One region of the Microbacterium sp. SLBN-154 genome, then DNA from elsewhere that is predicted to be linked to it. Evidence: predicted binding sites of a transcription regulator. Region 1 holds the regulator's gene; the other holds the start of a gene.
The links. The regulator LexA, encoded in region 1, represses DNA repair genes until DNA is damaged. The targets are predictions, from matches to a motif close to TCGAACANNTGTTCGA.

Region 1 (7,538 bases):
CACCGAGGAGCACCGGGCGGAGGGAACCTACCTCCACGCTCACGTCGGTGAGCGGCTCGCGGCCGAGCTCGCGCCGTTCCGGATCTGACGTCTCGCCGAACCGCTGCGACCACTCAGCCGGTCGGGTCGAGGTCGAGCGGCGGGACGTCCGCCGGGGTGAACCCGAAGGCGGCTCCCAAGAACGCGAGCTCTGTGCGCACCATGTCGACGACGGTCTCGCTCCGGCGGAATCCGTGCCCTTCACCCGGGTAGAGAACGTAGGCGTGGGGCACACCGCCGGCGCGCAGCGCGTCGCGGATGGCCTCCGACTGCGAGGGCGGAACCACGGCGTCCTCCTCTCCCTGCAGAAGCAGCACCGGAGCCTGGATGCGGTGGGCGTGGGTCAGCGGTGACCGCTCGAGGTAGACCGTCTCGCTGGCGGGAAGCGGCCCGATGAGGCCATCGAGGTAGCGCGCTTCGAAGTCGTGCGTCTCGGCCGCGAGGAGCCGGGCGTCGGCCACGCCGTATCGCGAGATGCCGGCGCCGAAGGCGTCGGAGGCGACCAGTGCTCCGAGCACCGTCCAGCCTCCTGCCGATCCGCCCGCGATCGCGATGCGGGCGGGGTCGGCGGTTCCGTCCGCGGCGAGGGAACGTGCGACGTCGATGACGTCGTCGACATCGACGACGCCCCACCGGCCCCGCAGACGTTCGCGGTATTCGCGGCCGAAGCCGCTGGAGCCTCCGTAGTTGACCTCGACCACGCCGATCCCCCGAGAGGTCAGGAAGAGCGTCTTCGGGCTGACAACGCCGGGCGCATGAGCGGTCGGGCCGCCGTGGACGAGCACGACGTACGGCGGAAGGGCGTCGTCGGGTCCCTGCACCTCCGGGTGGGTCGGGGGGAAGTCGACCGCGTGGACGACGCCGTGGCGTCCGTCGACGGTGAATCGCCGGGGGAGCGGCACCCAGGGGGAGACTCCTTCGTCGTGCCAGCGTCCGCCCGTCAGAAGGTGAACGCTCGGCCGCGACGGCTCGCGCAGATCGATGCGCCACAGCCCCGTGGGGGCGTCTTCCGGGCTTCCCGACACGAGGACGTCGGTGCCTGCTGCGTCCTCCACCAGGAGGTTGCCGACCGCGGGAACAGGGATGACGGTCACCACGCCGCCCGAGGAGAGGTGGACGAGTTCGTCGCGACCGCGTGTGCGCACGGCGACGACACCGTCGGTGAGCGGCGCGAACCACCGTGATCCGAGCACCCACAGCGGACCTCCGGTGTCGCGTTCATCCGGGGCGATCACCTCAGCCCGGTCGTCCGCGGGGTCGAGGCGGTGCAGGTTCCAGAACCCGCTCACGTCATCGGCGTACAGAAGGGCGCCGTCGGCGGTCCATTCGGGCTGGAGAGCGGCGGAGGCGCCTCCGGCCACGCGTCGGCCCGCGGGTTCTCCGTCGTCGAGTCGGCGCACTCGCACCTCAGCCCGGTCCCAGGGCATGTGGGGGTGATCCCACGCGAGCCACGCGAGCAGGGATCCGTCGGGGGAGAGCGCAGGCTGCGCGACGAAATCGCTCCCCGCTGTCAACGAGGTCACGCGATCGATGTCGTCGGCGGCCGACCCGTCGAGGGGTATCTCGACGATGTCATGGGTGACGGGCTCTCCGAGGACCTCGCGGACGGCGAGGACCCGCCCCCGGGTCACACACAGACCCCCGAGCGCCTGCCCCGACACGGCAGGTGTCAGTGGGGTCGGAGTCGACCCCGGAGACAGCAGCCACACCCGCTGATCCGACTTCTCCACGAAGACCAGCCCGCCGTCTGGGGTGGCGCCCCACGCGCCACCGCCGTACTCGTGGACACGCGAGCGGACGCTCCACGGAGCAGGCAGCAGCGTGTCGACCTGTGAGCCCGGCACCGACGCTCGCGGTGCACGTCGCACGGTCGTTCGCCCCTGCTCTTCAGGGACCGTCTCGGCCCACCAGATCTCATCCCCGACGAAGCGGGCGCCGTCCAGCCGCGGCGAAGCGGCAGCCACCGCGTCCGCCGTGATGCGCGACGGCCAGGTGCCGAACGGGAGCGTGCGGGCGGGAGCGGATGCGGAGTTCCGGGGAAGGGGCGCGACCATACCTCCACGTTACGGGCCTCCACGTTACGGGCCTCCACGTTACGGGCCTCCACGTCGAGGGGCCCGCGGCGTCGGGGGAGCCGACCGCTGTCAGACCGCGCGAAGGATCGCGACGACCTTGCCCAGGATGATCGCCTCGTCGCCCAGAATGGGCTCGAAAGCGGTGTTGCGGGGGAGCAGCCACGTGTGGCCGTCACGCTGACGGAACGTTTTGACGGTCGCCTCTCCGTCGAGCATGGCAGCGACGATCTCGCCGTTCTCGGCCGTGCCCTGCGCACGCACCACGACCCAGTCGCCGTCGCAGATGGCCGCGTCGATCATCGAATCGCCGGCGACCTTCAGCATGAACAGCTCGCCCTTGCCGACCAGCTGGCGGGGAAGGGGGAAGACCTCCTCGACCTGCTGATCCGCCGTGATGGGGACACCTGCGGCGATCCGTCCGACCAGCGGCACGAGGGCGGCGTCGCCCACCGCGGGGGTGCGGTCGGCGGGGTTCTCCGCGGCGCTGCCGGGAAGGTCGATGAGCACCTCCATGGCCCGGGTCTTGCCGGGGTCGCGCCGCAGGTACCCGCTCAACTCGAGCTGATTGAGCTGGTGGGTGACGCTGGACAGCGACTTCAGGCCCACGGCGTCGCCGATCTCGCGCATGCTCGGGGGATAACCGTGGCGGGCGATCGAGCGCTGGATCACCTCGAGGATGGCCATCTGCTTGTCGCTCAGGCTCTTGCGCCGCCGTGTCTGCGGCTTGGTGTTCGGCTCGCTCATGTCTGCTCCTGTCTCCCCGGAAACCCCGCCCCGGGCCCCGTGGCGCGATCGTCGCGTCTTCGAATGTCGGAGGTCGGTGGTGAGGTGTCCTCGTCGAAACCGTATCCGGTTCCGATCGGTGTCCACCGGACCTCGCTCGCGTGTCGCGTTCGATCGTTCGACGGATTCCGACCCGCTTGACAGCATTTCACATCGAAGATAGATTCGGAAGAGAGGTTCGCATCCGCCCGTCCCGGCCGACGGGTGGATGCGAACCCAGACCCGAAACGACACCGGCCGAGCCGGGAACGGGAGCACACGATGAGCGCGATCACGATTTCGACGGGAACCATGACCGGTGCCGCCGCCGCGACCCGACTGCGGCTGACCGCACGCGGACGCCGTGTCCTCGCCACGCTCGCCGCGCTGCCCGCCGTCGTCGCGCTGAGTGTGGCGATGATCAGCGGGGGATCGGCGCTCGCCACCCGCGCCGACGGTGCCCCTTCGGGCGCGTTCGACACCGTCACCGTGCAGGCGGGTGACTCACTCTGGGCGATCGCCGAGCGCGTGGCCCCTGCGGCCGACCCGCGCGATGTGGTGGCGGCGTTCAGCCGTCTCAACGGCCTCGATGCGGGACTCGTGTCGGCCGGGCAGGAACTGGCGATCCCTGCGGAGTACGCCGACTGATCCGCAGGCCCGGCGGGCATGGCGCCGTACGATGGGAAGGGTGAGTGCGACGCTCGATGACCTTCCCATCCGCGACGACCTGAGGGGCCAGATCCCGTACGGAGCGCCGCAGGCTCAACTGCCGGTGGCGTTGAACGTCAACGAGAACACCCACCCCGTCCCTGCGGAGGTGGCCGACGACATCCTCGACGCCGTGGCCATCGCGCTGCGCGAGGTGAATCGCTACCCCGACCGCGAGTTCACCGCGCTGCGCGAGCACCTGGCGGACTACCTCGGTCACGGCCTCGTCCGGGAGCAGATCTGGGCGGCCAACGGATCGAACGAAGTCCTCCAGCATCTGCTGCAGGCGTTCGCCGGCCCGGGACGGACCGCGTTCGGGTTCGCCCCGACGTATTCGATGTACCCCCTGTTGACGCGGGGAACCGGAGCGACATGGCACGCGGGCACCCGCGCGCACGACTTCACCGTGTCCGCGGACTCGGCCGCTGCCCAGGTGGCCGCGGCCGAACCCGACGTGGTGTTCCTGTGCGCTCCGAACAACCCGACGGGCACACCGCTGCCGCTCGACGTCGTCGACGCCGTCTACCGTGCGACGCGAGGCATCGTCATCGTCGACGAGGCCTACGTGGAGTTCGCGCCCCACGACGCCCCGTCGGCGGTGACGCTCCTGCCCGATCGGCCGCGACTGGTGGTCTCACGCACGATGAGCAAGGCCTTCGCCTTCGCCGGAGCGCGGGTGGGTTACCTCGCCGCGGATCCGGCCGTCATCGACGCGCTTCGCCTGGTGCGCCTGCCGTACCACCTGAGCGCCCTGACCCAGGCAGCCGCGACCGCCGCCCTTCGGCACGCCCCCACGATGCTTTCGATGGTGGATGAGATCGTCGCGCAGCGCGACAGGATCTCGGCCACGGTGTCCGCCCTCGGGTACGAACCGTACGAGTCGTGGACCAATTTCGTCCTCTTCGGGGGAGTGTCAGACCCTGCGGCGACATGGCAGGCGCTCTACGACCGGGGCGTGCTGATCCGTGACGTCGGCATCCCGCACCACCTGCGTGTGACGGCCGGCACCGACAAGGAGACCACCGCCTTCTTGGACGCGCTGGCGTCGATAGACTCGGGCGCATGACCCGTCCTGCGCGTACCGCATCGCTTCGCCGTGCGACAAGCGAGTCCACCGTCGAGCTCGAGCTCGATCTGGACGGGACCGGTCGGAGCAGCATTCAGACCACGGTGCCGTTCTTCGACCACATGCTCACCGCCTTCGCGAAGCACTCCCTGACCGACCTCACCGTCCGCGCCCACGGCGACACCGACATCGACGCGCACCACACGGTGGAGGACACCGCGATCGTCCTCGGCCAGGCGATCCGCCAGGCTCTCGGCGACAAGGCCGGGATCTCCCGGTACGGCGACGCCATGGTGCCGCTGGATGAGGCGCTCGCCCGCGCGGTCGTCGACATCAGCGGGCGACCCTACCTCGTGCACGGCGGCGAGCCGGCAGGGTTCGAGTTCCACTTGATCGGCGGCCACTTCACCGGTTCGCTGGTCCGGCACACCTTCGAAGCGCTCGCCGTCCACGGTGGACTCACCGTCCACGTCGAGGTGCTGAGCGGCCGTGACCCCCACCACATCGCCGAGGCGGAGTACAAGGCGTTCGCCCGGGCGTTCCGGGCGGCCAAGGCGTGGGACGCCCTGGTCGACGGCGTTCCCAGCACCAAGGGAGCTCTGTGAGCGACCGTCCGCTCGTCGCCGTCCTCGACTACGGATCGGGCAACGTCCACAGCGCCGTCAAGGCCCTCGTCGAAGCCGGTGCCGATGCCCGCCTGACCGCCGACCCGGGACTGGTGCGCGATGCCGATGGACTCGTGGTGCCGGGTGTCGGCGCCTACCGGGCCGTGATGGAGGCGCTTCGGGCCCGACGTGGAGACGAGCTCATCGAACGTCGGCTCGCGGGGGGCCTTCCCGTCCTCGGCATCTGCGTGGGCATGCAGGTCCTCTTCGAGTGGGGGCGTGAGCGCGGCGTCGACACCGCGGGGCTCGGCGAGTGGCCCGGCGAGGTGACGCAGCTCGACGCGCCGGTTCTTCCGCACATCGGGTGGAACACCGTCACTCCCGATCCGCAGAGCCGGTTGTTCGCCGGGCTCGCTGACGAGCGCTTCTACTTCGTGCACTCGTTCGCCGCGAAAACCTGGGAGCTCGAGGTCCATGATCCCTTCCCCCAGCCGGCGCTGACGTGGACGACCTACGGCGAGCCTTTCCTGGCCGCCGTCGAGAACGGGCCGCTGTCGGCCACGCAGTTCCACCCCGAGAAGTCGGGGGAGGCCGGCATCCGGCTGCTTTCCAATTGGATCACGGGCCTTCGCAGGGCTACCCTCTGAAACCGTGCCTTCGCGCGGCGATCGTCCGCGCCCCACGACCCCTCAGGGAGCCATGAACGATTTTGCGTCCACGCCCGCTTTGACCCTTCTTCCCGCCGTCGATGTGGCGGGCGGCAAAGCGGTGCGACTGACCCAGGGTGAGGCCGGCAGCGAGACCAATTACGGCGACCCCGTGGAGGCGGCGCTCGACTGGGCCCGCCAGGGGGCCGAGTGGATCCACCTCGTCGACCTCGACGCCGCTTTCGGGCGCGGCAGCAACGCCGCGGTGCTGCGGAAGGTCATCAAGCAGGTCCGTGGTGTGCAGGTCGAGGTCTCCGGCGGCATTCGCGACGATGCCTCGCTCGAGGCCGCGCTCGAATCCGGTGCCGCCCGGGTGAACCTCGGGACGGCAGCCCTGGAGAACCCCGAGTGGGCGGCCGACGTGATCGGGCGCTATGGCGACCTCGTCGCGGTCGGGCTCGACGTCCGCGGCACGACCCTCGCCGCGCGCGGGTGGACGCGCGACGGAGGCGACCTGTGGACGGTGCTGACGCGCCTCGAGAGCGCGGGCTGCAGCCGCTACGTCGTCACCGACGTCACCAAGGACGGGACCCTCCGCGGTCCGAACCTCGAACTGCTGCGCGAGATGACGGCGCGCACCCCGAAGCCGGTCGTGGCGTCGGGAGGAGTCTCGAGCCTCGATGACATCGCCGCCCTCCGCGAGCTGGTGCCCCTCGGCGTCGAAGGTGCGATCGTCGGGAAGGCGCTGTACGCCGGGGCCTTCACCCTGGGTGAGGCTCTGGATGTCGCCGGACACTGATCCTTCGCACGATCACGCCCACGCCGACTCGGCGGGGGTGCCCTGGGAGGGTCGCGCCTTCCAACCCAACCCGCACGCCGGCGACGACGGCCGTGCGGACCCGCAGCTGCTGGCGGCCCTCGAGGCGTTCGGGCGGGGCGAAGGTGATGAGCGGACGGTCGTCGACGCCTACCGGTCCGCGCGACTTCTCATTCCGCTTATCGCGGAGAAGGGCGACGAGGGGGTGGGTCCGCACGGTCTCGCCGTGGACAAGACCCAGGAGCTGTCGATCGTGTCGGTGGCCGCCCCCGACGGTCGCCGCGTCCTCCCCGTCTTCACCTCCGTCGAAACCATGACGCGATGGGATGCCGGCGCACGACCCGTGCCGGCGGACGGGGTGCGCACCGCTCTGGCCGTGGCCGCCGAGGACACCGAGCTCATCGTGATCGACCCGGGTTCGCCGACGGAGTTCGTGCTGCGTCGGCCTGCCGTCTGGGCGATCGCGCAGCGTGAGGGCTGGGAACCCAGCTACACCTCACCGGAGGTGTACGCCGGTCTTCGCGAGAGCGTGGGGAGCGAGCTGGCCGTCATCGACTTCTCCCTCGCGCCGGGGGACCCCACAGCGCGGCTGCGCGGACCCGAGCTCGTCGTCGAGCTCCAGCTCGTCCAGGGCCTGGATCGCGGCCAGCTCGACGCCGTGCTGGCCCGCCTTGCCAAGCGGTGGGCCGCCGATGATCGCATCGCGGTACTCGTCGACTCCCTGACGATCAAGCTCCGTCGCGGCGCCTGATCCGCCGGCCGGACCGGGTCAGGTCACGGGGCCCGTCCACTTCTCGCCAGGTCCTTTGCCGATGGGGT
Region 2 (7,538 bases), 1.1 Mb from region 1:
CCTGCTCGTCGTGCCCTGGGGTGGCCGTCTCGTTCATCACGTCCCTTTCGTCGAGGTGTGCGTCCATTCCATCCCGCGGGCACGAGGGGCCGCCCCCCGTTGACAAGCGGCCGCCACCCTGCCAGCGGAGCCGGATTCGCAGGCGGCTCCCAGCTTCGCGGGACCAAATCCGGCCTGCCGACGGTTCTTCCCTGTGACGCGGCAGCCAGCCGCGTGAGGAGGAACCGTGACGAACGAGTACCGCAAGACCCCCGAGGCGATCAGCGCCCTGACCGACCTGCAGTATCAGGTCACCCAGCGCGACGGCACCGAGCCGCCGTTCCGGAACGCCCACTGGAACAACCACGAGCCCGGAATCTATGTCGACGTGGTGTCGGGAGAGCCGCTGTTCTCCTCCACCGACAAGTTCGACAGCAGGACCGGGTGGCCGAGCTTCACGCGCCCCATCGACCCCGAGGCGGTGACGACGAAGACGGACTGGAAGATGATCCTGCCGCGCACCGAGGTGCGGTCGGCGATCGCTGACAGCCACCTCGGGCACGTCTTCCGAGACGGACCGCGGGATGCCGGTGGGCTTCGTTACTGCATGAATTCGGCCGCGCTGCGCTTCGTGCCTGCATCGGATCTGCAGGCCCAGGGGTACGGCGCATACCGCAGACTGTTCGAGAACACCCAGAAGGAGAACGCCTCATGACCAGTGGACCCACCGACACCGGAGCGATCACCCGCCTCCCCGGCACCGAGACCGCCGTCCTCGCGGGCGGATGCTTCTGGGGCATGGAGGATCTGATCCGCAGGCAGCCCGGAGTCCTGCAGACCCGCGTCGGCTACACCGGCGGAAGCAACGATCACGCCACCTACCGAAACCACCCCGGTCACGCCGAGGCGGTGGAGATCGTCTTCGATCCGTCCCAGACGACGTACCGCGACATCCTGGCGTTCTTCTTCCAGATCCACGACCCGTCGACGCTGAACCGTCAGGGCAACGACATCGGCACCAGCTACCGTTCGGCGATCTTCCCGCTGACCCCGGTGCAGGAGCAGACCGCGCGCGACACCATCGCCGACGTCGACGCCTCGGGCCTCTGGCCCGGCAAGGCCGTCACGACGATCGAGCAGGCAGGCCCCTTCTGGGAGGCCGAGCCCGAGCACCAGGACTACCTGCTGCGCATCCCGAACGGCTACACCTGCCACTTCCCGCGCGCCGGGTGGGTCCTCCCCCGCCGCTCGGAGGCGACGTCGACGGTCTGATCCGCCGCTCTTCGCAGGTTTCGCCCCCGCGGTCAAGGGCTTCGTCCCCCGCCGCGGGGGCGCGACCATTTCTCGGGAGAGAAGGAGGATGTCGTGACCAAGGACCTCAAGAAGGGCGATCGCGTCAGCTGGAGCACGTCGCGGGGGCGCACCCAGGGCAAGGTGGTGGAGCGCCGGACGAAGGACTTCCAGTTCGCCGGCCAGAAGTTCACCGCCAGTGACGACGAGCCGGCGTACATCGTCGAATCGGAGAAGAGCGGCGACAAAGCCGCACACAAGGGCTCCGCGCTGCGAAAGCTCTCCTGATCCGCACCTGTTGCCGTGCTACGGTTGACGGGCTTCACGCGGGTCTGTTACCGGGCCGCGCTGAACACGTCCGCTCCGCACTTGTGGGAGCGGCACACCCGGTCGCCTTCGCGGCCCGAAAAGAAAAAGGAAAGACACGATGGCCACTGGCACCGTGAAATGGTTCAACTCCGAGAAGGGCTACGGGTTCATCGCACCCGACGACGGCTCGGCCGATCTCTTCGCGCACTTCAGCGCGATCACCGGTGAGGGCTTCAAGGAGCTCCACGAAGCGCAGAAAGTCGAATTCGACGCCGAGCGTGGCCCCAAGGGCATGCAGGCTGCGAACATCCGCGCACTCTGATCTTCATCCCGTCAGCCGGCGGGGGTGACCGAAAGGTCTCCCCGCCGGCTGACGGCTTTCTGGGAACTCGGGCGTATACCGCTTCGTGGATACGAGGGTACGTACGCTGAAGGAAGCGATCGGCGTCCGCCTTTGGCTCCTCAGGCCGAAGTGGTCGCGATCGAAACCGAGGTAACCCCATCTCTTCAACCGTCCTCGAGCCCCGCCTCGGACCTGTTCGTCAGACCTATGCCGGCACGGCGGAGTTCCCGCCCATGGCCCGCGCTTACACCGATGTGGCGCAGATCGTCCGTGAGACCGGTCTCCTTGCCCGAGCACGCTGGTTCTACGCGCTCGTCGGCGCAGCGATCGCCGTCGGCTTCGGCGCCTGCATCGCCGGCTTCATCCTGCTCGGCGACAGCTGGTTCCAGCTCCTCATCGCCGCAGCTCTGGGCATCCTGTTCACCCAGGTGGCCTTCCTGGCGCACGAGGCGGCGCACCGTCAGATCCTCAGCTCGGGGCCCGCGAACGACCGCCTTGCGCTGATCCTCGGCAACGGCGTCGTGGGCATGAGCGTCTCGTGGTGGGCCAGCAAGCACACCCGACACCACGCCAACCCCAACCGGGTCGGCAAGGATCCCGACATCGAGATCGACACGATCTCGTTCATCGATGAGGATGCGGCGACGGCCCGGGGCCTGCGCCGGGCGATCACCCATCGACAGGGATACCTGTTCTTCCCGCTTCTGACCCTCGAGGGGCTCAATCTCCACGCCCTCGCGTTCCGTCACCTGTTCAGCCGACAGCCCGTGAAGGGTCGGTTCACCGAGCTCGCCCTGCTGTTCCTCCGCTTCGGCGTCGTGCTCATCCCCGTCTTCCTCGTCCTTCCCCTGGGTATGGCCTTCGCCTTCCTGGGCGTGCAGCTGGCCGTGTTCGGCGTGTACATGGGAGCCTCCTTCGCCCCCAACCACAAGGGCATGCCGGTCATCGCGAAGGACGCCAAGCTCGACTTCTTCTCCAAGCAGGTGCGCACTTCGCGCAACGTCAGCGGCGGATGGTGGGCGACGGTGCTCATGGGCGGCTTGAACTACCAGGTGGAGCATCACCTCTTCCCGAACATGCCTCGCCCGCATCTGGCCAAGGCCCGCGAGATCGTCCGCGACCACTGCGAGACGCTGAACGTGCCGTATACCGAGACCACGCTGTGGCGCTCCTACGCCATCGTGATCGCGTACCTGAACCGCGTGGGGCTCGCGGCTCGCGACCCCTTCGACTGCCCGATGACGGGAACATACCGCCGCGTCTGACACAGGCGCGCGAAGCGGCGGGTGCGGTGCAGGACATGCCGCATCCGCCGCTTTCGTCTGGGGTGTCGGCGACGATCCCCGCGGTTACGCCCGCCCGGGAGGCACGTGCGCGAGGGCGCGCAGGGCGTCACCGCTGAGACGCTGGGTGGTCCATTCCTCCATCGGCAGGGCGCCGATCGCCCGGTAGAACCCGATCGAGGGTTCGTTCCAGTCGAGCACCGTCCACTCGAACCGCGCGTACCCGCGTTCGACGCACTCGCCCGCGAGCGCCTGCATGAGCGCGCGACCGTAGCCGCGGCCCCGGGCGACGTCGTGCACCCAGAGATCCTCGAGCCAGATGCCGTGCGTTCCGGTCCAGGTGGAGTAGGTGAGGAACCAGATTGCGATGCCGAAGATCGCCCCGTCGCGTTCGACGACGTGGGCGAATACGCGCGGCTCGGCTCCGAACAGCGAGTCGGTCAGGGCTTCGACCGTGTTCGCCACCGCGTCGGGCTCTCGCTCGTAGGCCGCGAGGGCGGTGATGGCGTCGAGGATGCCCGGCTCATCTCCGGGCTGAGCGCGGCGCAGGATGGCACCGTCGGGAAGTGTGTGCGAGGTCACCGGTTGAGCGTACTGTCTTGAAGTGAGCGGCGGCCGGTAGCGCATGCGGATTGCGAAGATAAATACGACACTACGTGCCTCTTTTCCATGCGCGATGTCGGACACCTCTGCGATGATTCTGGTAGATCATCGAGACGGGGTTTCCAGTGGACGCGGACGAGAAGCGACGGCGGGCGGAGAATAGGCGCGCCGGGGTGCTCGCGGATGAGCTGGCGAAGCTGCGGCGGCGTCGGGCGGCGCTGGAGGCGAAGGAGACCCGGTTGCTCGCCGACGCATACGCGTTGACGCTCGAGCAGCGGTCGCGGGTGGGGTCGGTGTCGTCCAGGGAGCGGGACATGCCGTTGCGGTCGATGGCGCTGGAGCTGGGGATGGCGGTGCGGGTGAATGACCGGTCGATGCAGTCGCAGATGCATGACGCGCACGAACTGATCGAGCTGTTCCCGCAGACGATGGATGCCCTGGTCGAGGGGCGGGTCAGTCGGGCGCATGCGCAGGTGATCCAGGATGCGGGCCGGGTGATCGAGGATGCCGCCGACCGGGCGGCGTTCGAACGCATCGTGCTCGTCGAAGCGGAGCGGCAGACGGTGCCGCGGACGAAGAAGTACGCCATCCAACGTGCCGCGGTGTTGGACCCGAGGCCGTTGCAGGAACGACACCACACGGCGATGAAGGAAAGACGGGTGTGGGTCACCGACCTGGACGACACCCTGTCGACGTTGACGATCCTGGGCGGGAACGTCTACATCCACGGCGCCTTCAACCGGCTCACCGGGCAGGGCACCACGATCAAGGACGTCGACCGCGCGAAGCGGCGCGAGTACGCCGCGACGCAGGGTGAAGCGGGTGCGCCGGAGGAGGAAACGGCAGAGCCGTGGTTCGACGACCGCTCACTGGATGAGATACGCTGCGACCTCGCCCTGGACATGCTCCTCGCCGCGTCCCCGGTGATCGACCCCACCGACCAGACCACGGGCGGGCTCGGCGCCATCCGGGCCGAAGTGCAGATCACCATCCCGATCACCACCCTCACCGGCGTCACCGGGTCGGGAGCCGAGTTGAACGGAGTCACCCCGGTTGATCCGGAAACGGCCCGGCGGATGGCAGGGACGGCGAGGGTGTGGGACCGGGTGTTGACCGACCCCATCACCGGGGTCGTCACCGCCGTGGACAGGTACGTGCTCCATCCCTCCCAAACCCGGTTCCTCAACGCCCGCGACGTCACCTGCCGAACACCGGGATGCCGAAGGCCCGCGAAACTCTGCGACAAAGACCACTCCAGAGACTTCGCGTTAGGCGGACCAACGTCCAACGACAACCTCTGTAACGAGTGCGTGAGGCACCACACGTTGAAACACGCGACGAACTGGCACGTCGAACAACTCCCCGGCGGGGTGCTGAAATTCACCAGCCCTGGAGGGAAGAACTACGACAGCCACCCACCCTCACGGGTCGCGTTCGTCCCCACCGACGACGACGGACTCACCGTCGCCCCCTTCTGAATGAGCTGGAGCGGGTGAGCATGGTGGCGAGGGTGCGGGATCAAGAGAGTCGCGCACTGGCCCGCAGCGGTCCATCGACCCACTGATCGACCTCGTTCTGCGAACGCAGACGAATCACCGCCGGCGCCGTGTCATCGCGGGCCAGTCGGGGAATCCGCTCGTCGTACTTGCGCCTGGTGCTGATCGACCAGCGCACGATGTGCTCGGGGTCTGTGAAGAAGGTGTGGAGCGCAGGCTCGATGTTGCCGTTCCACAGTTCCTCGCGGCGGAGCCGCCGCCGAAGGGTCCGCCGCACGACCCGGGGGAACACGCAGCTCCAGTAGGGCAGGTCGAGCCAGACCAGGATGTCGGCACGCGCGGTGAGGAGAGGACGCGCGGTCGCGTACTGCCATTCGGTCACCCAGGACTCCCCCGCCACCAGCCGCCCGACATCGTCGAGGAACTCTGGCCGCTCGGTCCAACCGGCTCCGTGGAAGAGGGCGTCGATCTCGGTGTGCGGCGCACCGGTGACCTCTGCGATCCTCGCCGCGAGCGTCGTCTTCCCCGCCCCCGACACCCCTGCCACCGCGAACCGGCGCGGGCGGCGGGGCAGGGGATCGTCGAAGGCGAGCACCGCACGATGATACGGCGCTAGCCTTCGACCCATGACCCGCGCCCGCGACCCCTGGCCCCCACTCGCCATCGCCTTCCTCGTCCTGGCTCTCGCGGGACTCGTCGCCACCTTCGTCTTCAACGTCTGGGCTGTCGTGCAGATGCGCGACTTCATCGGCGACCTCGTCAGCAGCGGCCCCGCGGTCTCATCCATCACCGTCGACCTCTTGGTCGTCGCGATCGCCGCCTGCGTTGTGATCGTCGTCGAGGGGCGACGGCTCGGGATGAAGCGGTGGTGGCTTTACATCGTGCTGTCGGGCATCACGGCGATCGCCTTCACTTTTCCGCTGTTCCTCGCGATGCGCGAGCGGCGACTGGCCGCGCGGCGCGCGCCGGACGAGGCCGCTCCGACGGCGTGACGGCACCGGAGGGTGCGACGCCGCCGACCGGCGCGACGGAGCCGCGCGAGCGCAACGGCATCTCGATGCGTTCGACGGCGGCCACCGCGTCATCCTCTCCGTCGAGGAGGTACTGGACGGCACGACGCCCGAGCTCGTAGTGCGGAATCGCGAAGGTGGTCAAGCCCGGGTGCAACCACCCGGCCAGCTGATGGTCGTCGAAGGACACCAAGGAGAAATCGTCGGGAACCCGCATGCCCGCCTCCTGCAGCGCCTGATAGGCGCCGAAGGCCAGGCGGTCGTTGAAGGTGATGATCGCCTCGCCTCGAGCGCCGGACGCGACGAGGTCGGCGGTCGCCCTCCATCCGTCCTCGGGAAGCCAGACCTTGCACATCCGCCCGCTCACCGGCTCGATGCCGGCATCGGCGAGCGCGTCGAGGATGCCGGCAAGCCTCTCGCGACCCGCCACCGTCTGCGGTGCCACCTGGTCGCGATCCGGTCCGGCGCCCACAAGGTGGATCCGTGTGTGACCGGCCGCCAGCAGAAGCTCCGCCGCACGCCGTCCGGCATCGTACTCGTCGGGAATGATCGCGGTGACCGCACCCGCTTCGTCAGGCAGAGCGTTCAACAGCACGACTGATCGGCCACGCACCCCCTCGGGAATCGGCCGCTCCCTGGTGAACATCGAGGCGATGACGACCGCATCCACCTGTCGATCCAGCATCGTCTGGACCAGGCGCTCCTCTTCGGAGAGATCCCCCTCGGTCTCACCGATGAAGAGCAGATACCCCTCGCGATGCGCATGGTCGAGGGCGCCCTTGATCATGTCACCGGCGAGCTGCGAGGTCGCGATGGTGTCGGAAATGAAGCCGATGGTGCGGCTGGATCCGCGGCGAAGGTCGGCGGAGAGGATGTTGGGACGGTAGCCGAGTTCCGAGGCGACCTGGCGCACCCGCTGCTGCGACGCCTCCGAGATCCGAAGCTCTGTTCCGCGATCCGACAGCACCAGCGACGCCGTCGTCCGCGAGACACCGGCGGCGCGAGCCACATCGGCGAGGGTCACACGGCGTCGGGTCACGTCACTCGTCCTTCGTTCCAGGCCGATCCTAACGGGTGGGTAACAACACCCCACGGGTCGCGATCAACGGAGTTGACAGACACGCGGTCGCTGGCCATGATGATCCTTGCTAACACGATTTAGCAAGCCGCTGAATCGAGTTAGCTCAGAGTACCCGCAGCTCCTGCATTCCTCCTCGCCCATTCG

Region 2: the regulator LexA is predicted to act here: its motif matches at 3,884-3,899, upstream of FBY40_RS14095 (HNH endonuclease signature motif containing protein).

The regions. Positions count from the first base shown of each region.
Region 1 covers NZ_VFNL01000001.1:1,760,112-1,767,649, forward strand. Annotated here, with positions in the region: gene hflX (GTPase HflX) at 1-88, shown strand, start outside; gene FBY40_RS08545 (prolyl oligopeptidase family serine peptidase) at 114-2,093, opposite strand; gene lexA (transcriptional repressor LexA) at 2,184-2,858, opposite strand; gene FBY40_RS08555 (LysM peptidoglycan-binding domain-containing protein) at 3,159-3,524, shown strand; gene FBY40_RS08560 (histidinol-phosphate transaminase) at 3,556-4,650, shown strand; gene hisB (imidazoleglycerol-phosphate dehydratase HisB) at 4,647-5,255, shown strand; gene hisH (imidazole glycerol phosphate synthase subunit HisH) at 5,252-5,902, shown strand; gene priA (bifunctional 1-(5-phosphoribosyl)-5-((5-phosphoribosylamino)methylideneamino)imidazole-4-carboxamide isomerase/phosphoribosylanthranilate isomerase PriA) at 5,955-6,701, shown strand; gene FBY40_RS08580 (SseB family protein) at 6,685-7,470, shown strand; gene FBY40_RS08585 (DUF1844 domain-containing protein) at 7,489-7,538, opposite strand, start outside.
Region 2 covers NZ_VFNL01000001.1:2,905,550-2,913,087, forward strand. Annotated here, with positions in the region: gene FBY40_RS14060 (pyridoxamine 5'-phosphate oxidase family protein) at 1-37, opposite strand, end outside; gene msrB (peptide-methionine (R)-S-oxide reductase MsrB) at 227-694, shown strand; gene msrA (peptide-methionine (S)-S-oxide reductase MsrA) at 691-1,251, shown strand; gene FBY40_RS14075 (DUF2945 domain-containing protein) at 1,345-1,557, shown strand; gene FBY40_RS14080 (cold-shock protein) at 1,697-1,900, shown strand; gene FBY40_RS14085 (fatty acid desaturase family protein) at 2,080-3,186, shown strand; gene FBY40_RS14090 (GNAT family N-acetyltransferase) at 3,271-3,786, opposite strand; gene FBY40_RS14095 (HNH endonuclease signature motif containing protein) at 3,981-5,285, shown strand; gene FBY40_RS14100 (AAA family ATPase) at 5,326-5,898, opposite strand; gene FBY40_RS14105 (DUF2834 domain-containing protein) at 5,930-6,295, shown strand; gene FBY40_RS14110 (LacI family DNA-binding transcriptional regulator) at 6,213-7,352, opposite strand.